DNA from 3 places in the Roseateles sp. GW821-FHT03B02 genome. Region 3 is predicted to be linked to each of the others. Evidence: predicted binding sites of a transcription regulator. Region 3 holds the regulator's gene; each other region holds the start of a gene.
What was found. Region 3 encodes FNR, which switches genes on or off when oxygen is low (the NO sensors DNR and NnrR bind a similar motif). Its sites were predicted from a motif close to TTGATNNNNATCAA; they were not measured.
Positions count from the first base shown of each region.

Region 1: a site for FNR is predicted at 2,259-2,272, ahead of cyoA (ubiquinol oxidase subunit II). Genes of this name have one in related genera too.
Region 2: a site for FNR is predicted at 5,259-5,272, ahead of AC07VX_RS03590 (hemerythrin domain-containing protein). Genes of this name have one in related genera too.

Region 1 is NZ_JBWKUV010000009.1:36,399-43,477, forward strand. It holds gene cyoB (cytochrome o ubiquinol oxidase subunit I) at 1-1,132, opposite strand, end outside; gene cyoA (ubiquinol oxidase subunit II) at 1,141-2,202, opposite strand; gene AC07VX_RS21405 (MFS transporter) at 2,316-3,650, shown strand; gene AC07VX_RS21410 (glutathione S-transferase family protein) at 3,770-4,453, shown strand; gene AC07VX_RS21415 (ArsR/SmtB family transcription factor) at 4,422-4,772, shown strand; gene AC07VX_RS21420 (SRPBCC family protein) at 4,769-5,221, shown strand; gene purL (phosphoribosylformylglycinamidine synthase) at 5,218-7,079, opposite strand, start outside.
Region 2 is NZ_JBWKUV010000001.1:818,479-825,557, reverse strand. It holds gene AC07VX_RS03610 (FAD-dependent oxidoreductase) at 1-1,217, shown strand, start outside; gene AC07VX_RS03605 (2-oxoacid:acceptor oxidoreductase subunit alpha) at 1,214-3,061, shown strand; gene AC07VX_RS03600 (2-oxoacid:ferredoxin oxidoreductase subunit beta) at 3,058-4,110, shown strand; gene AC07VX_RS03595 (hypothetical protein) at 4,121-4,609, shown strand; gene AC07VX_RS03590 (hemerythrin domain-containing protein) at 4,606-5,223, opposite strand; gene tkt (transketolase) at 5,367-7,079, shown strand, end outside.
Region 3 is NZ_JBWKUV010000013.1:15,140-22,218, forward strand. It holds gene AC07VX_RS25265 (NADP-dependent isocitrate dehydrogenase) at 1-1,738, shown strand, start outside; gene icd (NADP-dependent isocitrate dehydrogenase) at 1,818-3,071, opposite strand; gene AC07VX_RS25275 (urease accessory protein UreH domain-containing protein) at 3,128-3,757, opposite strand; gene hemN (oxygen-independent coproporphyrinogen III oxidase) at 3,768-5,150, opposite strand; gene fnr (fumarate/nitrate reduction transcriptional regulator Fnr) at 5,282-6,019, shown strand; gene AC07VX_RS25290 (NAD(P)/FAD-dependent oxidoreductase) at 6,078-7,079, shown strand, end outside.

The DNA.
Region 1 (7,079 bases), on a different contig from region 3:
AGATCTTGGCGCCCGTCGGGATCGAGATGATCATCGTCGTGATGCCGAAGAAGCTGTTCACGCTGGCGCCCGATCCCATCGTGAAGAAGTGGTGCAGCCAGACGAGGTAGGACAGGATGGTGATGACGACCGTGGCATAGACCATGGACGCATAGCCGAACAGCTTCTTGCGGCTGAAGGTGGACACCACTTCCGAGAAGATGCCGAACACCGGCAGCACCAGGATGTAGACCTCGGGGTGGCCCCAGATCCAGATCAGGTTCACGTAGAGCATGGCGTTGCCGCCGAGATCGTTCGTGAAGAAGTTGGTGCCGAGGTAGCGGTCCGCGGTCAGCAGCGCGAGCGTGGCGGCCAGCACCGGGAAGGTCGCGACGATGAGCACGTTGGTGCAGAGGGACGTCCACGTGAAGACGGGCATCTTCATCATCGTCATGCCGGGGGCGCGCATCTTGATGATGGTGGCGATCAGGTTGATGCCCGACAGCGTCGTGCCCACGCCCGCGATCTGCAGTGACCAAAGGTAGTAGTCCACCCCGACGTCGGGACTGGCGAGCAGGCCGGACAGCGGCGGATAAGCAAGCCAGCCGGTCTTGGCGAACTCGCCGATGAACAGCGAGATCATCACGAGGATGGCGCCGCCGGCAGTCATCCAGAAGCTGAAGTTGTTCAGGAAGGGGAAGGCCACGTCGCGCGCGCCGATCTGCAGCGGCACGACGTAGTTCATGAACCCAGTCACGAAGGGCATCGCGACGAAGAAGATCATGATGACGCCGTGGGCCGTGAAGACCTGGTCGTAGTGGTGCGGCGGCAGGAAACCGGCATTGTCACCAAAGGCCATGGCCTGGTGGGCACGCATCATGGCTGCGTCGGCGAAACCGCGCAGCAGCATCACGACGCCCAGCACGATGTACATGATGCCGATCTTCTTGTGGTCGATGCTGGTGATCCAGTCGCGCCACAGCGGGCCCCAGAGGCGGAACTTCGTCAGCAGGGCCAGCACGAAGAGGCCGCCGAGGACCACGGCCGCGAAGGTGCCGACGAGGATGGGCTCGTGGTAGGGGATGGCATCCAGGCCGAGCCGGCCCAGGAGGGGGTGAAGCTGCTCGGCAGCGGGGAGTTGTGCAGTGGACATGGGCGGACTCAGTTCTTCTGCGCGACGGTCTCGACGGGCAGACCCAGCAGGTTCGTGGGCGTGCAAAGGCCGGCGACGACGGTGCGCTCGCGCTGCACGCCTTCGGCATCACGCCAGGCGCTGCGCATGGTGCTGGCCACGCCGCCCTTGCCGGCACCGCCGGCGGCGTCGATGGCCATCATGGTGCTGGAGCACATCTTCTTGCCGTCGACGCAGCGGTCGACGATGGCGCTCCACAGGCCCGCCTCGACGCTGGCGAAGCGGCGGATGGGTTCCTTGGTGCTGGGCTGCTCCAGCTTCAGCACCTCGGCGCGGGTCAGCGCGCCGCCGGCGGTCTTGTTGGACTCGATCCAGCGCGCGAATTCCTCGTCCGTCAGGCCGTGGAACTTGAAGCGCATGTCCGAGAAGCCGGCGCCGCTGTAGTGCGCCGACAGGCCGTCATAGACGCCGGCCTTGTTGATGACGGCGTGCAGTTGCGTCTCCATACCCGGCATCGTGTAGATCATGCCGGCCAGGGCGGGCACGTAGAAGGTGTTCATCACCGTCGTGGACGTGAAGCGGAAGTGGATGGGGCGGTCCACCGGCGCGGCCAGTTCGTTGACGGTGGCGATGCCCTGCTCGGGGTAGATGAACAGCCACTTCCAGTCCATCGACACCGCATAGACCTCCAGCGGCTTCACGCCGGCGGCCAGGGGCTTGTCCTCGGCGATGCGGTCCAGCGGGCGGAACGGGTCCAGCTTGTGGGTGCTGATCCAGGTGATGGCGCCCAGCGCGATGATGATCAGCAGCGGCGCGCCCCAGATGACCAGTTCCAGGCGCGTGGAGTGGTCCCAGTCCGGCGCATAGGTCGCCTCGGTGTTGGACTGCCTGTAACGGTAGGCAAAGAACAGCGTCAGCGCGATCACCGGGACGATGATCAGCATCATGAGCAGCGTCGAGGTGACGATGAGCTGGGCCTGCTGGTTCGCGATGTCGCCATGCGGCTTCATGACGATCCAGTCGCAGCCGGTCAGCAGGGCGCTGGCTGACAAGACCAGAGCGCGGATAAGGAGAGTCTTGTTGGGGTACATCCTGAGAGGCACGCGAGGGTTAACGATCTTGCGGGCAGCGACGGAATGTAAGTTGATTGAGCCAGATCAACGATTGGACATTTTGTCCTAGGCACAGACGGAGACAAGCCGCCATGGCAAGCGCAAGCAGTACCTTCCAGACCCCCCAATCCGCCCCCCTGACGACCCGCACGGACGAGGACCTCGCACCCGGCGACATCGCTGTCGGCGTCATCATCGGCCGGGCTTCCGAGTATTTCGATTTCTTCGTCTTCGGCATCGCCTCGGTGCTGGTCTTCCCTCAGGTCTTCTTCCCCTTCGTCGACGGCCTGACCGGCACGCTCTACGCCTTCTTGGTCTTCGCGCTGGCTTTCGTCGTCCGCCCGGTCGGCACGCTAATCGGCATGGAGATCCAGCGCCGCTTCGGCCGCTCGACCAAGCTGACCGCCGCCCTCTTCCTGCTCGGCTGCTCGACGGTCGGCATGGGCCTGCTGCCCGGCTTCAAGGACGCGGGCAACACCGCCATCCTGCTGCTGGCGCTCTGCCGTGTCGGCCAGGGCCTGGCCCTGGGCGGCTCCTGGGACGGCCTGCCCTCCCTGCTGGCCCTGAACGCCCCCCCGCAACGCCGCGGCTGGTATGCCATGCTGGGGCAGCTTGGCGCGCCGCTGGGCTTCTTTGTGGCCTCGGGGGTGTTCCTGTACGTCTACGGCAGCCTGGATGCCAAGGATTTCCTCTCCTGGGGTTGGCGCTTCCCGTTCTTCACGGCTTTTGCGATCAACGTTGTCGCGCTGTTCGCCCGGCTGCGCCTCGTCGTCACGCACGAGTACGAGAAGCGCATGGAGGAACATGAGCTCGACCCGGCCCACCTGCACGAGTTGCTACCTGCCCAGGGCCACCACATCGTCATCGGCGCCTTCGCCGCGCTGGCCAGCTACGCCCTCTTCCACCTGGTGACGGTGTTCCCGCTGTCCTGGGTGAACCTGTTCGCCGAGGACCGGGGCGTGGTGGACTTCATGAAGATGGAACTACTGGGCGCCGCCTTTGCGGCGGTTGCCATGCCCATGTCGGGCCTGATAGCCGACAAGATCGGCCGCCGCAGCTTCCTGGGCACGCTGGCCGTGGCCATCGGCGCCTTCGCGCTGTTCGCCCCCTTCATGCTGGGTGGCGGCAAGCCAGGCCAGGCGGCCTTCATCCTGATCGGCTTCGTGCTGCTGGGCCTGTCTTACGGCCAGGCGGCCGGCTCGGTCACCTCCAACTTCCTGCCGCACTTCCGCTATACCGGCGCCGCGCTGACGGCGGACATGGCCTGGCTGCTGGGTGCGGCGTTTGCGCCGGTCATCGTGCTCTACCTGTCGTCGCGCTTCGGCCTCGGCTCGGTCAGCGTCTACCTGCTGTCCGGCGTGGTCGGCACGCTGGCGGCGCTGCGGGTGAACAAGCGGCTGCAAGCCGCCGCCGTGGTGCAGGACTGACTCAACCATCTCGACCGTTCAGCAAGGGCGGGCTGCGGCCCGCCTTTGTTTTCCCGGACAGTTTCCGAATTCGGAAAGTTTCAATACACTTAGCCAGATCGGCAACAAATGAGATCCCCATGGCCCTGACACTGCACTACCACCCGCTGTCCTCCTACTGCTGGAAGGTGCTGATCGCGCTGTACGAGAACGGCACGCCCTTCGAAGCCAGGATGGTCAACCTGGGCGACCCCGCCGAACGCGCGGCCTATGCCGCGCTGTGGCCCACGGCCAAGATTCCGCTACTGGTCGACGGCGATCGGGTCGTGCCCGAGACCTCGATCCAGATCGAGTACCTCGACCACCACCACCCCGGCCATCCCGGTCGTCAGCGCCTGCTGCCCGTCGACTTCGACGCCCAGCTCGAAGCGCGCCTCTGGGACCGCGTCTTCGACTGCCATGTGATGACGCCCATGCAGCGCTTCATCGCCCAGCAGCTGCGCCCCGAGGCCGAACGCGACGCGGCCACGCTGACCGGCACGGTCGCCGAGCTGGGCGTGTCCTACGACCTCATCGAAAGCCGCCTGGGCGAGCGCACCTGGGCGGCTGGCAACGCCTTCACGATGGCCGACTGCGCCGCGGCGCCAGCGCTGTTCTACGCAGCCATCGTGCGTCCCTTCTCGCCCGGGCACACGCGCCTGGCCGCCTATTTCGAGCGCCTGCTGGCCCGGCCGTCGGTGTGGCGCTGCATCGTCGAGGCCCGCCCGGTCTTCCAGTACTACCCTTTGCGCCATGCCCTCCCCGCGCGCTTCCTCGCCGACTGAGGGGCTGGACCGCCTCTTCGCCGCGCTGGCCGACGGCAACCGCCGTGCCATGGTGGACCAGCTCGCCCGCGGCCCGGCCTCGGTGTCGGACCTGGCCAAGCCCCTGTCCATCGCCCTGCCCTCGGCCCTCAAGCACCTGGCCGTGCTGGAGGCCGGCGGCCTGGTGCAGTCCGACAAGACGGGCCGCGTACGCACCTACCGCATCGCGCCCGAGGCCTTCAACGGGCTGGAGGACTGGGTAGCCCGGCGCAAGGCTCAGTGGCACCGGCAGTTCGACGCGCTGGACGCGCTGCTGGCCGAACAGGATCACAAGCCATGACGACCGCCCACACCAGCTTCGTGCTGGACCGGACTTTCAAGGCCTCGGCCGCCCGCGTCTTCGCCGCCTGGGCCGACCCCGCCACCAAGCTGCGCTGGAACGACTGCCATGTCGCAACTCACACGCCTGAGTTCAGCATGGACTTCCGGCGCGGCGGCTTCGAGATCTACCGCAGCCGGCTCGACGACGGCACGCCGCTGGCCGTGGACAAGGTATTCCTCGACATCGTCACGAACTCGCGCATCGTCTTCGCCTACTCGATGGCGGTGGACGGCCGCGCGCTGTCGGCCTCGCTCGTCACGGTGGAGTTCGCGGACACCGCCAGCGGGTCAATGTTGAAGCTGACTGAGCAGTTGGCCTACTTCGACGGCCACATGGACATCGAGCAGCGCCGCCAAGGCACCGAAGAGGGCCTCGACCGGCTGCTGCTCGAAGTCGACGCGGCTTAGCCGAGCGCCTTGCGCGCGTTCTGGAACATGCGCAGCCAGGGGCTGTGCGCGCTCTTGTCGCCCGAGGTCCAGCTCATCAGCACATTGCGGAAGACGCGCTCCGGGTGGGGCATCAGCGCGGTGAAGCGGCCATCAAGCGTCGTCACCGAGGTCAGGCCACCGGGGCTGCCGTTCGGGTTGAACGGGTAGGCCTCGGTCGCCTGGCCGTGGTTGTCGACAAAGCGCATGGCGGGGATGACCTTGCTGGCGTCACCTTGGCGGGCGAAGTTTGCAAAGCCCTCGCCGTGGGCGACGGCAATGGGCACGCGGCTGCCGGCCATGCCCTTGAAGAAGACGCTGGGCGAGTCCAGCACCTCGACCAAGGCCAGGCGGGCCTCGTACTGCTCGCTCTGGTTGCGCGTGAAGCGCGGCCAGGCCTCGGCGCCAGGGATGATGGGCGCGAGTGCTGCCAGCATCTGGCAGCCGTTGCAGACGCCCAGGGCCAGCGTGTCGGGGCGCGAGAAAAAGGCGCGGAACTGCTCGGTCAGCACCGGGTTGAACATGATGCTGCGCGCCCAGCCTTCGCCGGCACCCAGCGTGTCGCCGTAGCTGAAGCCGCCGCAGGCCACAAAGGCCGCAAAACCGTCCAGCTTGACCGCGCCGGACTGCAGGTCGCTCATGTGCACGTCGAAGCTGTCGAAGCCGCCCAGCGACATGGCATAGGCCATCTCGACGTGCGAGTTGACGCCCTGCTCGCGCAGGATGGCGACCTTCGGCTTGGCGCCTGTGGCCACGAACGGCGCCTCCGGCGTGAACGTGAGATGCACATGCAGGCCCGGGTCGTCGGCCTTGCCGGCGGCGCCGTGCTCGGCGTCGGCGCAGGCCGGGTTGTCGCGCAGCTGGGCAATGCGCCACGACACTTCGTCCCAGGTCTGCTGCAGAACGCCCAGATCGGCGCTGAAGACCTTCTTGGCATCGCGCCAGACTTCCATCTGCCGCGCCGCGTTGGGCTTGGCGACGACGTGGGAGTGCCTGGACAGGCCGTGGGCGCGCAACACCTGCATGACGGCGTCGCGGTCCGCGGCGCGGACCTGGATCACGGCACCCAGTTCCTCGGCGAACAGCGCGCGCAGCGTCAGCTCGTCGCGGCGGCCGCTGACCTGGGCCGCCCAGTTCTTGGAGTCGCCCGTGTCGGCGCGGCTGTCGCTGATGCCGTCGCCTTCGGTGACCAGCATGTCGATGTTCAGGCTCAGGCCGGTCTGGCCAGCGAAGGCCATCTCGCAGGCCGCCGCCCACAGGCCGCCGTCGGAACGGTCGTGGTAGGCCAGCAGCTTGCCCGCGGCGCGCAGTTCGTTGATGGCGTTGACCAGCGAGACCAGCAGTTGCGGGTCGTCCAGGTCGGGCACGTCGCTGCCGAACTGGTTCAGCGTCTGCGCCAGGATGGAGCCGGCCATGCGGTGCTGGCCCTGCCCCAGGTCGATGAGGATGGCGCAGGAGTCCTCGCGCTGCCACTCGGGCGTCAGCGTGCCGCGCACGTCAGCGATGCTGGCGAAGGCGGTGACGATCAGCGACACCGGCGCGGTGACCTGCTTGTCATCCCACTTGGTGCGCATGGACAGCGAATCCTTGCCCACGGGAATCGAGACGCCCAGGGCCGGGCACAGCTCCATGCCGACGGCCTTCACCGTGTCGAACAGCGCGGCGTCTTCGCCGGCCTCGCCGCAGGCCGCCATCCAGTTGGCACTGAGCTTGACGCGCGGCAGCTCGAAGGGGGCTGCCAGCAGGTTGGTGATGGCCTCGGCCACGGCCATGCGGCCCGACGCGGGCGCATTGACGGCCGCCAGCGGCGTGCGCTCGCCCATGCTCATGGCTTCGCCGG
Region 2 (7,079 bases), on a different contig from region 3:
ACTCGATGAAGGCGCTGCTGGCCCAAGGTTGGGATGCCGTCTTCGTCGGCTGCGGCGCGCCGCGCGGCCGCGACCTGGCGCTGCCGGGCCGCGAGGAGACGCGGGCCCAGGTGCACATCGGCATCGACTGGCTGAGCAGCGTGTCCTTCGGTCACGTGACGGCGGTGCAGCCGCGCGTCATCGTGCTGGGTGGCGGCAACACGGCCATGGACTGCTGCCGCTCGGCGCGACGGCTTGGCGCGTCGTCGGTGACGGTGGCTGTGCGCAGCGGCTATGCGCAGATGAAGGCGAGCCCGTGGGAGAAGGAGGACGCCGAGCACGAGGGCATCCCCATCCTGGATTTCCACGTACCGCTGGCCTTCGAGCATGTGGACGGCAAGCTGACCGGCATGCGCTTTCGCAAGGCGCAGACCGGCGAGGAGGTCGTCATCCCCTGTGACGAGGTGCTGATCGCGGTCGGTCAGGAGAACAGCTTTCCGTGGATCGAACGCGATGCTGGCATCGCCTTCGGCGACGACGGCCTGCCGGTGCTGAACCCGACCAGCTTCCAGTCCACACTGCCCCAGGTCTTCTTCGGTGGCGACGCGGCTTTCGGCCCCAAGAACATCATCACCGCCGTGGCGCACGGCCACGAGGCCGCCGTCAGCATCGACCGCCTGCTGCACGACGAGCCTGTCACGCAGCGCCCGCCGCCGCACGTCAACCTCGTGTCCCAGAAGATGGGCATCCACGAGTGGAGCTACGACAACGCCATCACGCTGGACGCGCGCAGCAAGGTGCCGTGGGCGGCGGCCGAGAAGGCGCTGGCCAGCATCAAGGTCGAGGTGGAGCTGGGCTTCGACGCCCAGGCTGCGCTGAAGGAGGCCGGGCGCTGCCTGAACTGCGATGTGCAGACCGTATTCGCGCCCAAGCTCTGCATCGAATGCGATGCCTGCGTGGACATCTGCCCGATGGACTGCATCACCTTCACCGACAACGGCGACGACCTGCGCGAGCGGCTCAAGGCGCCGGCGCTGAACCTGCTGCAGGACATCTACGTGGAGGGCGGCTTGAAGACAGGGCGCGTGATGGCCAAGGACGAGGACGTCTGCCTGCACTGCGGCCTGTGCGCCGAGCGCTGCCCGACGGGGGCCTGGGACATGCAGAAGTTCCTGCTCGTCACCGCCAAGGCCGGCGCGGCCTGCCGCGACCATGCCACTCGCAAGGAGGCTGCATGAGCCGTATCGAGGCAGTGAACGACTTCGTCGTCAAGTTCGCCAATGTCAACGGCTCGGGCTCGGCCTCGGCCAACGAGCTGTTCGCTCGCGCCATCCTGCGCATGGGTGTGCCGGTCAGCCCGCGCAACATCTTCCCGAGCAATATCCAGGGCCTGCCGACCTGGTACGAGGTGCGCGTCTGCGAGGCCGGCTGGCTGGGCCGGCGCGGTGGCGTGGACCTGATGGTGGCCATGAACCCGCAGACCTGGGCCCAGGACCTGGCGGAGATCCAGCCCGGCGGCTATCTGTTCTACGACAGCACCAAGCCCATGCCGGCCAGCGCCTTCCGGCCCGATATTCACGTCATCGGCATGCCGGCCACGGCCATCTGCAACGCCACTTACGACGTGCCGCGCGAGCGCACGCTGTTCAAGAACATCCTCGTGCTGGGGGCGCTCAGCGAGCTGATGGGCATTGAGGCGGCGGTGATCGAGAAGCTGTTTGCCGAGCAGTACAAGGGCAAGGAGCGGCTGCTGGACTCCAACGTTCGCGCACTGCACGCCGGGCGTGAGTTTGCGCGGGATCATTTGTCGGTGCAGCCCTTCGGCCTGAAGGTGAAGCGCGCCGACAAGGTGGGCGACAAGATCTTCCTGGAGGGCAATGCCGCGACGGCCCTGGGCTGCGTGTACGGCGGCGCCACCGTCTGCGCCTGGTATCCGATCACGCCGTCGTCCTCGGTGGCCGAGGCCTTCGAGAAGTACGCGGGCAAGTTCCGCGTCGATGCCGACACCGGCGAGAAGCGCTACGCCATCGTGCAGGCCGAGGACGAGATCGCCTCCATCGGCATCATCACCGGCGCCGGCTGGAACGGCGCGCGCGCCTTCACGGCCACCTCGGGCCCTGGCGTTTCGCTGATGACCGAGTTCCTCGGCCTGGCCTACTTCGCCGAGATCCCCTTCGTCGTCATCGATGTGCAGCGCGGCGGCCCCAGCACCGGCATGCCCACGCGCACCCAGCAGGCCGATTTGCTGTCCAGCGCCTACGCCTCGCATGGCGACACGCAACATGTGCTGCTGCTGCCCGAGGACCCGCGCGAATGCTTCGAGTTCGCGGCCACGGCCCTGGACCTGGCCGAGCGCCTGCAGACGCCCGTCTTCCTGATGAGCGACCTGGACATCGGCATGAACCAGCGCCTGTGTGCGCCCCTCGAGTGGGACGACCAACGCCGCTATGACCGTGGCAAGGTCATGACGGCCGAGCAGCTCGAGGCCGGCCGCGAGTTCGCCCGTTACAAGGACGTGGACGGCGACGGCATCCCCTGGCGCACGCTGCCCGGCACCCACCCGAGCAAGGGCGCTTACTTCACGCGCGGCACGACGAGGAACGAGCAGGCCATCTACTCCGAGCGTGGCGACGACTACATCCGCAACGTCGAGCGGCTGAAGCGCAAGTTTGCGACCGCGGCCCTGCTGGCGCCCCAGCCTCTGGTGCGGGCCGCGGCGCAGAAGACGCGGCTCGGCGTTCTCTACTTCGGCTCAACCGCGCCGGCCATGGACGAGGCCCTGGTGGCGCTGTCGGAGGCCGGCATCCACATCGACGCGATGCGGCTGCGCGCCTACCCCTTCGCGCCCAGCGTGGCCGAGTTCATCGCCGCCCACGACGCCGTCTTCGTCGTCGAGCAGAACCGCGACGCGCAGATGCGCCGCATGCTGGTCAACGAGCTGGAGGTGGCGCCCGCGCAGCTGATCAAGGTGCTGCACTTCGACGGCACGCCCATCACGGCCCGCTTCATCACAGACGCGATCACGCGCCACGTCCACGCGCTGGCAACTTCACCAAGGACAGCCCCGAGGAGCGCAGCATGACCTACCTCGCCAAACCCAGGCTGCACCACCCCAGCCTCACGAGGAACAAGGTCGGCTACACGCGCCGCGACTACGAGGGCAAGGTCTCGACGCTGTGCGCCGGCTGTGGCCACGACTCGATCTCCAGCGCCATCGTCCAGGCCTGCTGGCAGCTTGACATCGAGCCGCACCGCGTCGCCAAGCTGTCGGGCATCGGCTGCTCCAGCAAGACGCCCGACTACTTCCTCGGCGCCAGCCACGGCTTCAACACCGTGCACGGCCGCATGCCCAGCGTGCTGACCGGGGCCTACCTCGCCAACCGCGAGCTGCTCTACCTCGGCGTGTCGGGCGACGGCGACTCCGCCTCCATCGGCCTCGGCCAGTTCGCCCATGCGATGCGCCGCGGCGTGCGCATGGTCTACATCGTCGAGAACAACGGCGTCTACGGCCTCACCAAGGGCCAGTTCAGCGCGACGGCCGACAAGGGCTCGGTCGCCAAGAAGGGCGCGACCAACAACGACGCCGCCATCGACCTCGCGGCGCTGGCGCTGCAGCTGGGCGCCACCTTCGTTGCGCGCAGCTTCTCGGGCGACAAGGCCCAGCTCGTGCCGCTGATCGAGGCCGCCATCCGCCACGGCGGCGCGGCCTTCATCGACGTCATCAGCCCCTGCGTGGCCTTCAACAACCACGCCGGCTCCACGCGCAGCTACGACCATGTCCGCGCCCACAACGAGGCGCTGAACCGCATCGACTTCATCGATCTGGCCGAAGAGCAGGTCGTCGAGCACTCGCCCGACGTCATCGACGTCCCGCAGGCCGACGGCAGCACGCTGCGCCTGCGCAGGATGGCCGCCGACTACGACCCCACCGACCGCCTCGGCGCCATGAACGCCATGCAGCTGCGCGCCGCGGCCGGCGAGATCGCCACCGGCCTGCTCTACGTCGACCCCGCCGCCCGGGATTGGCATGCCGCCCAGCGCACCGTGGCCAGCCCCCTGAACACGCTGGGTGAAAAAGCACTCTGTCCGGGCGCGGCGGCGCTCGAAAAGATCAATGCCGGGCTGAGATGATGCGCGGGCCATGCGCCCACATCACCTCACCCTCTTCCTCGCCGCAGCCCTCTGCGCCTGCGCCAGCTCCAGCCAGGACAAGGTTGCCACCGCGGCGACGACGCCGCTGAGCGATCTCAACGTCGTGCGGGCCGACATTCCCGACGTCCTGAAGGCCGCCGCCACTGCGCCCTATGCCTTGCCGGCCGACGGCAGCTGCGCGGGCCTCGCCGCTGACATTCGCGCGCTCGACGAAGTGCTCGGTCCTGATCTCGACGCACCGCACACGGCCGGCAACCCCGGCCTGCTGGACCGCGGCGAGGATGCCGCCACCGGTGCGTTGCAGCGCACTGCCGAGGGCGTCATTCCTTTTCGCGGCTGGGTGCGCAAGCTGACCGGCGCAGAGCGCTACGCCCGCCAGGTCAGCGCGGCCATCACGGCCGGCGGCGTGCGGCGCGGCTTCCTGCGCGGCCTGGCGTCGGCCAAGGCCTGCACGGCGGCACCGGCCAAGTCCGTTTAAGGCGGGGGCGGCAGCGCCGGGCCCCAGCCCAGTGGTGCCGGCAGGGCCGCCAGGATGCGCTGGCGCAGCGGCGCATAGGCCTCGTCGACTTGCTGACCGGCGCGCGGCGCGAGGGGATCCTGGTGGCTGCCGAAGGCCTCGTCGAGCTCGGCCCAGTCCGCGGCCGACAGCAGGGCCGCCGCGCGCGGCAGGATCTCGGTTTCCTCGCGCTTCATGTGGCGCAGGTAGCGGGCGGTGTAGACCTTGAGCTGCTGCTCGAACTTCTCGCGCCGCGGCTCGCCCATCTGCTCCCAGGCCAGCAGGCTGTGCTGCAGCTCGCGGATGGCGCGCTCGCCCTGGGCGTGGTCGGCATCCAGGTCGTCCAGCACGAGGCGCAGATCCGGCGCCTGTGCGCGCAACTTGGGGAAGAGCAGCTCGCTTTCCTTGGTGTGGTGCAGGCGCTCGGGGAACTCGTCGACGTAGAACAGCATGGCCCGCAGCGCGCCGAAGTCGGGCGTCGTGCCGGCGCGGCGTTGGGCTTCCAGCAGCAGCGGCACCGTTCGCAGCATGGCGGCCAGGGCATCGTGCTCGGCGCGGATGACGCGCACGGCCAGGGGCATGGTCGAGGAGGGCATGTTTCGAAGCGTCGCGCGGCGGCGGCAAGCCGACCTTGCGCTGGATCAAGCCACGGCGAGCCACCCCCGTAAAATCCCTGGTTTTGCCCAACCGCCCAAGGAAAGCCCCGGCCATGACTGCATCGACCGCCTCCCCCACTCTCATGGCCAACGCGATCCGCGCCCTCGCGATGGACGCGGTGCAGGCAGCCAACTCGGGCCACCCGGGCGCTCCCATGGGCATGGCCGACATCGCCGTGGCGCTGTGGGCGCGGCACCTGAAGCACAACCCGGCCAACCCGCACTGGGCCGACCGCGACCGCTTCGTGCTGTCCAACGGCCACGGCTCCATGCTGATCTACGCCCTGTTGCACCTGACGGGCTACGAGCTGCCCATCGAGGAGCTGAAGGCCTTCCGCCAGTTGCATAGCAAGACGCCCGGCCACCCCGAGGTGGGCATCACCGCCGGCATCGAGACGACCACCGGCCCGCTGGGCCAGGGCGTGACCAACGCCGTCGGCCTGGCCCTGGCCGAGAAGCTGATGGCGCGCGACTTCAACCGCGACGGCCATGAGATCGTCAACCACCACACCTACGTCTTCCTGGGCGACGGTTGCCTGATGGAAGGCATCTCCCACGAGGCCGCCGCCCTGGCCGCTTCGTGGAAGCTGAACAAGCTGATCGCCATCTACGACGACAACGGCATCTCCATCGACGGACAGGTCGCGCCCTGGTTCGGCGACGACACCGCCAAGCGCTTTGCTGCCTATGGCTGGAACGTCGTCGGCCCGGTGGACGGCCATGACGTCGACGCGGTCGACGCCGCTATCGCCCAGGCCAGGAAGAGCGCCGACAAGCCCACGCTCGTCATCGCCAAGACCCACATCGGCAAGGGCTCGCCCAACCGCGCCAACACGGCCAAGGCCCACGGCGAGCCGCTGGGCGCCGAGGAAATCAAGCTGACCCGCGAGGCCATCGGCTGGACGCACGAGCCCTTCATCGTGCCGCCCGAGGTCTACACCGCCTGGGATGCCAAGTCCGCCGGTGACCGCGCCGAGAGCGAGTGGGACCGGCGCTTCGACGCCTATGCCGAAGCCCACCCCGAGCTGGCCGCCGAGTTCCAGCGCCGCATGGCCGGCGTGCTGCCGGCCGACTTCGCGCAGATCGCCGTCGACGCCGTCGTCAAGGCCCATGCCGACGCGCAGACCGTCGCCAGCCGCAAGGCCAGCCAGATCGCGCTGGAAGCCTTCACCGCCAAGCTGCCCGAGATGCTGGGCGGCAGCGCCGACCTGACCGGCTCCAACCTCACCAACACCAGCTCGACGCCCAACCTGCGCTTCGAGGCGAATGGCACGCCCAACAACGGCCGGCACATCAACTACGGTGTGCGCGAGTTCGGCATGGCCGCCATCATGAACGGCGTGGCCCTGCACGGCGGCTTCATCCCCTACGGCGGCACTTTCCTGACCTTCAGCGACTACAGCCGCAACGCCATCCGCATGGCCGCGTTGATGAAGCAGCGCGTCATCCACGTGATGACGCACGACTCCATCGGCCTGGGCGAAGACGGCCCGACCCACCAGTCCATCGAGCACGTTGCGTCGCTGCGACTGATCCCCGGCCTGGACGTCTGGCGTCCGGCCGACACGACCGAGACGGTGGTCGCCTGGACCATGGCCCTGGGCAACGCCCAGCGCCCCAGCCTGCTGGCGCTGAGCCGCCAGAACCTGGCCTACTCGCCCAAGACCAACGTCGACGAGATCGCCAAGGGCGCCTACGTGCTGGCCGAACCGCCCAAGGGCAAGGCCAAGGCCGTCATCATCGCCACCGGCTCCGAAGTGCAGCTGGCCATGGCCGCGCAGAAGCTGCTGGCCGAC
Region 3 (7,079 bases):
CTGGAGCCAGGCCTCGCGCTCGCACGTCTCCCACATGCATGACGGCGACTTCTATCACGGTGAAAAGTCGCTGACGCTGGATCGCGCCCGCGACGTGAAGATGGAGCTCATCACCAAGAGCGGCAAGACCATCGTCCTCAAGCCCAAGGTCGCGCTGCTGGACCGCGAGGTCATCGACTCGATGTTCATGAGCAAGAAGGCATTGCTGGCCTTCTACGAGCAGGAGATCGAGGACGCGCGCAAGACCGGCGTGATGTTCTCGCTGCACGTCAAGGCCACGATGATGAAGGTGAGCCACCCCATCGTGTTCGGCCACTGCGTGAAGATCTTCTACCGGGAGGCCTTCGAGAAGCACGCCAAGCTGTTCGACGAGCTGGGCGTCAACGTCAACAACGGCATGGTGGACCTCTACACCAAGATCGCCACGCTGCCGCAGAGCACGCAGGACGAGATCAAGCGCGATCTGCACGCCTGCCACGAGCACCGCCCCGAACTGGCGATGGTGGACTCGGCCAAGGGCATCACCAACTTCCACTCGCCCAATGACATCATCGTGGACGCCTCCATGCCGGCCATGATCCGCAGCGGCGGCAAGATGTACGGCGCCGACGGCCGGCTGAAGGACGTGAAGGCCGTCATGCCCGAGTCGACCTTCGCCCGCATCTATCAGGAGATGATCAACTTCTGCAAGTGGCACGGCGCGTTCGACCCGCGCACGATGGGCACGGTGCCCAACGTCGGCCTGATGGCCCAGCAGGCCGAGGAGTACGGCTCGCACGACAAGACCTTCGAGATCACCGAGGACGGCGTCGCCAACATCACCGACCTGGAGACGGGCGAGGTGCTGCTGAGCCAGAACGTCGAGCAAGGCGACATCTGGCGCATGTGCCAATGCAAGGACGCCGCCATCCGCGACTGGGTGAAGCTGGCCGTCAACCGCGCCCGCAACTCCGGCATGCCGGTCGTCTTCTGGCTGGACAGCTACCGCCCGCACGAGGCGCAGCTGATCCGCAAGGTCAAGATGTACCTGCACGAGCACGACACGGTCGGCCTGGACATCCAGATCATGAGCCAGGTCCGCGCCATGCGTTACACGCTGGAGCGCGTCATCCGCGGCCTGGACACCATCAGCGCCACCGGCAACATCCTGCGCGACTACCTGACCGACCTCTTCCCCATCATGGAGCTGGGCACCAGCGCCAAGATGCTGTCCATCGTGCCGCTGATGGCCGGCGGTGGCATGTACGAGACGGGTGCTGGCGGTTCGGCCCCGAAGCACGTGCAGCAGCTGGTGGAAGAGAACCACCTGCGCTGGGATTCGCTGGGCGAGTTCCTGGCCCTGGCGGTGAGCCTGGAAGACCTCGGCATCAAGAACAAGAACGCCAAGGCCAAGGTGTTGGCCAAGACGCTGGACGCCGCCACCGGCAAGCTGCTGGACAACGGCAAGGGCCCCAGCCCCAAGACTGGCGAACTGGACAACCGCGGCAGCCACTTCTACCTGACGCTTTACTGGGCCCAGGAGCTGGCCGCGCAGACCGAAGACGCCGACCTGGCCGCCCGCTTCAAGCCGGTGGCCGAGGCGCTGGCAGCCAACGAGGCCAAGATCGCCGAGGAGCTGAAGGCGGTGCAGGGCCAGCCGACCGACATCGGTGGCTACTTCCTGCCGGACGTTGCCAAGCTCGACAAGGTGATGCGCCCGAGCGCGACGTTCAATGCGGTGCTGGCCTCGCTGAACTGATCGGGGCTCGCGAATGAAAGACGGGGCGCCGCTGGCGCCCCGTCTTGTTTTCTACCGCTCGGGGGCCGTGGGCCGCCTGCTACATCTGATCGATCATCACCTGCCCGAACCCCGAGCAGGACACCTGCGTCGCACCATCCATCAGGCGGGCGAAGTCGTAGGTCACCTTCTTGCTCAGGATGGCCTTCTCCATGCTGGAGATGATGAGGTCGGCGGCTTCAGTCCAACCCATGTGGCGCAGCATCATCTCGGCGGACAGGATCTCGGAGCCCGGGTTCACGTAGTCCTTGCCGGCGTACTTGGGCGCCGTGCCGTGCGTGGCCTCGAACATGGCGATGGAATCGCTCATGTTGGCGCCCGGGGCGATGCCGATGCCGCCGACCTGCGCGGCCAGCGCATCGGAGATGTAGTCACCGTTCAGGTTCAGCGTGGCAATGACGCTGTACTCGGCCGGGCGCAGGATGATCTGCTGCAGGAAGGCGTCGGCGATGACGTCCTTGATGGTGATGTCCTTGCCTGTCTTCGGGTTCTTCACACGGCACCACGGGCCGCCGTCGATGGGCTGGGCACCGAACTCCTTCTGCGCCAGCGCATAGGCCCAGTCGCGGAAGCCCCCTTCGGTGAACTTCATGATGTTGCCCTTGTGCACGATGGTCACGCTGGGCTTGTTGTTGTCGATGGCGTACTGGATGGCCTTGCGCACCAGGCGCTCGGTGCCTTCACGGCTGACGGGCTTGACGCCGATGCCCGAGGTCTCGGGGAAGCGGATCTTCTTGACGCCCAGTTCCTCCTGCAGGAACCTGATGAGCTTCTTGGCCTTGTCGCTCTCGGCCTCGTACTCGATGCCGGCGTAGATGTCTTCCGAGTTCTCGCGGAAGATGACCATGTCGACCTTGTGCGGCTCCTTCACGGGGCTGGGCACGCCGTCGAAATACTGCACCGGGCGCAGGCAGACGTAGAGGTCCAGTTCCTGACGCAGCGCGACGTTCAGCGAGCGGATGCCGCCGCCCACCGGCGTGGTCAGCGGCCCCTTGATGGAGACGATGTACTCCTTCACCGCCTGCAGCGTCTCCTCCGGCAGCCAGACATCGGGCCCGTAGACGCGCGTGCTCTTCTCACCCGCGTAGATCTCCATCCAGTGGATCTTGCGCGCCCCGCCGTAGGCCTTGGCCACGGCGGCATCCACCACCTTGAGCATGACAGGCGTGATGTCCAGGCCCGTGCCGTCACCCTCGATGAAGGGAATGATGGGGTTGTGGGGCACGTTCAGCGAGAAGTCGGCGTTGACCGTGATCTTCTGGCCGCCTTCGGGCACTTGGATGTGTTGGTACATGGCAGGAGCTTTCGCAGCGATGCGAGGGAAACGGGACGCGCGCAGTTTAGGGGCGCTCAGCAGGCCAGCAGCACGCGCTGCCAAACGCCGTGGCCCAGCGCCCAGCCCGAGGCGGCCACGAGGCCGAGGCCCGCCAGGCGCAGGGCCGGCGACGCATCGCCGACGCGGCGCGGCAGCCGCGCAATCCAGGCCGGCGCCACGGCCAGGCCCAGGGTGCTGGTGGTGGCGAAGGCGGCCATGGCCAGCCCGCCGCTCACGGGCGAGTTGGAGAGGGCCGACAGCAGCAAGGCAGCGTGCAGCAACCCGCAGGGCATGGCGACCCAGGCCATGCCGGTTGCGAAGCTGCGCCCCGGCTGCGGTCGAAAACGCGCATTGCCCAGCCAGGCCGGAACACGCCCCCGCACCATCAGGCTCAGCCCCAGCACCAGCAGGGCTGCCTGCAGCAGCGCCCACAGCGGCTGCAGCACGGCCGCCCCCTGGGACATGCCGGCCAGTGCCTGGGCCGACATCGCAGCCACCACCCCGGCCGCGCTGTAGCCCAGCAGTCGGCCGCCCAGCAGGCGTGTCTGCTGCCGTCGGCCTTGGGCGGCCAGCGCGCAGGGCGCGCTGCACATCAGCGCGCAGTGCGGCGCACCGGCCAGCCCCATCAAGGCAGCAGAGCCGATCAGCGCAGCATCCAGCGACATCGCGCGGCGTTCAGATGATCTTGGAGAAGCGCTCGCGGCTGGCGTCGGCCTGCAGGTAGCGATCGAAGACCAGGGCGACGGCGCGCACGAAGTACCAGCCCAGCGGGGTAACCTGGATGGCGCCGGGCTCCAGCACGATGAGCCCCTGCTCGGCGAGCTGGCGCAGGCGCTCGAACTCGGGCGCGAAATAGGTCGGCACGTCCACCAGGTAGGACGCCGCGATGGACTCGAACTCCACGCGCCCCTGGCACATCAGCGCCATGATGACGGCGCGGCGCAGCAGGTCGTCGCGCGTCAACGCCAGGCCCCGCTGCACGGGGAGCTGGCGCTGGCGCAGCGCGTCCTCGTACTCGTCCATGGTCTTGGCGTTCTGCGCGTAGGTGGCGCCCACGCGGCTGATGGACGACACGCCCAGGCCGACGAGATCGCAGTCAGGCTGCGTGGAATAGCCCTGGAAGCCGCGGTGCAGCAGGCCCTGGCGCTTGGCGACGGCCAGCGGGTCGTCGGGCAGCGCGAAATGGTCCATGCCGATGTAGGTGTAGCCCTCGCCCAGCAGCGCGCTGATGGCGCCCGACAGCATGGCCAGCTTGTCGCCGGCCGGCGGCAGCATCTCAGCCACGATGCGGCGCTGCGGCTTGAAGCGCTGCGGCAGGTGGGCATAGGCGTACATCGCGATGCGGTCGGGCCGCAACTCGGCCACCTGCGCAATGGTGCGGGCAAAGCTCGCCGGCGTCTGCAGCGGCAGGCCGTAGATCAGGTCGACGTTGGTGGACGAGAAGCCCAGCTCGCGGGCGTTCTGCATCAGCGCGGCCACCTGCTCCAACGGCTGCACGCGATGCACGGCCTTCTGCACGGCGGCGTCGAAATCCTGCACGCCGAAGGACAGGCGGTTGAAGCCCAGCGAGCGCAGATGCGCCAGCCGGCCCGCATCCACCGTGCGCGGATCCACCTCGACCGAGACCTCGGCGTTCGGCAGGATCCTGAAGCGCCGGCGCAGGGCGTCCATCAGCGAGGTCAGCTCGACGTCGGACAGGAAAGTGGGGGAGCCGCCGCCCAGGTGCAGCTGCGACACCGGGGCCGTGCCGCCCAGGGCTTCGGCGACGAGATCCATCTCCACCTCCAGCGCGGCCAGGTACGGCGCGGCGCGCTCGTGGTGCTTGGTGATGATCTTGTTGCAGGCGCAGTAGTAGCAGAGCTGCTCGCAGAACGGGATGTGGACGTAGACGGACAGCGGCTGCACCGTGCCGCGTTGGCGCAGCGCCTGCAGATGCTGGGGCCCCTGGTAGGCCTCGACGAGGCGGTCGGCCGTGGGATAGGACGTGTAGCGCGGGCCTGCCACGTCGTGGCGGCGCAGCAGGTCGGCATCGATGGGGCGGTCTGTGACGGCTGGCATGCCGCCACTGTGCCGGCAGCCACCGGGCCGGGCGTTGATCCAAGTCAAGGCTGCAGCGCAGGCCGCCGAGAACAATGCGTTTCATGCTGACCCCTCTCACCCGCCCGATGAGCGTGCCGATCACCCCAGACATGCCCGCGCAGCCCGGTGCCGCGACGCTCGAACCGCTGCGGGTCGCCTGTGCCAGCTGCAATCTGCGTGAACTCTGCCTGCCGGTGGGGTTGAGCCCGGCCGATCTGCAGCGCCTGGACGGGCTGGTGGAGAAGCGCCGCAGCGTTCAGCGAGGCGACCACCTGTTCCGCAACGGCGACCGCTTCGAGGCGTTGTACGCCGTGCGCACCGGCTTCTTCAAGACCTGCGTGGGCAGCGAGGACGGTCGCGACCAGGTGACCGGTTTTCAGATGGCCGGCGAGTTGCTCGGACTGGACGGCATCAGCAGCGACCAGCACCACTGCGATGCCGTCGCGCTGGAGGACTCCTCCGTCTGCGTGATCCAGTACCGCGACCTGGAGGAGCTGTCGCGCGAATTCACGCTGCTGCAGCACCAGTTCCACAAGATCATGAGCCGCGAGATCGTGCGCGACCACGGCGTCATGCTGCTGCTGGGCAACATGCGCGCCGAGGAACGCTTGGCGGCGTTCCTGCTGAACCTGACGCAGCGCCTGCAGGCGCGCGGCTTCTCGTCGAGCAGCCTGGTGCTGCGCATGACGCGCGAGGAGATCGGCAGCTACCTCGGCCTCAAGCTCGAAACCGTCAGCCGCACCTTCTCCAAGTTCCAGGAAGACGGCGTGCTGGACGTCAAGCAGCGCCAGATCACCGTGCTCGATCCTCAGGCCTTGCAGCGTCTCATTTCCAACGCCGCCTGCTGACCGGGCAGGCTCGGGGGTCATTTGCTGCAGCGCAGCAAATGAGGCGTAGCATGGCTTCATGCGTCCCCAAGTCCTCATTATCGGCTGCGGGTTCGGCGGCCTGGAGGCGGCGCGAGCCCTCGCCGCTGCCGAGGTCGACGTCACCGTCGTCGACAAGACCAACCACCACCTCTTCCAGCCCCTGCTCTACCAGGTGGCCACGGCCGGCCTGTCGGCCCCGTCCATTGCGGCGCCCATCCGCCACCTGTTCCGCCGCCAGCCCAACGTGACGACACTGCTGGGCGAGGTCACCGCCCTCGACGCCCGCGCACAGACCGCCACACTGAAGGACGGCGCCACGCTGTGCTGGGACCACCTCATCGTCGCGGCCGGCGCCACCCACAGCTATTTCGGCCGCGACGACTGGGCTGCATTCGCACCGGGCCTGAAGACGCTGCAGGACGCCTTCGAGATCCGCCGCCGCGTGCTGCTCGCCTTCGAGGCCGCCGAGCGGGAGGACGACCCGGTCAAGCGCGTGGCGCTGCTGCAGTTCGTCGTTGTCGGCGCCGGGCCGACCGGGGTGGAGCTGGCCGGCACCTTCGCGGAGATCGCACGCCACACGCTTCCGGGCGAGTTCCGCCGCATCGACCCCAGGCAGGCCCGCGTGCTGCTGGTGGAAGGGGGCTCGCGCGTGCTGCAGGCCATGCCAGAGACCCTGAGCGAGCGTGCCCGCGAGCAGCTGGCTGCGCTGGGTGTGGAAGTGATGCTGGGCGCGCGGGTGAGCGGCATCGACGCCGAGGGGCTGGACATCACGACGGCCGCCGGGCCGCAGCGCCTGCACAGCCGCTGCGTGGTCTGGGCGGCCGGGGTGGCCGCCTCGCCGCTGGGCCGAGCGCTGGCAGACGCCACCGGCTGCATGCTGGACCGCGCCGGCCGCGTCGTCGTCGAGCCAGACCTCAGCCTCCAGGGCTTCCCCGCCATCCAGGTCATCGGCGACCTGGCCGCCGCGCAAAGCCATGCACCAGGCCACGAACCCAGGCCGGTGCCCGGGGTATCACCCGGCGCCAAGCAGATGGGTCGC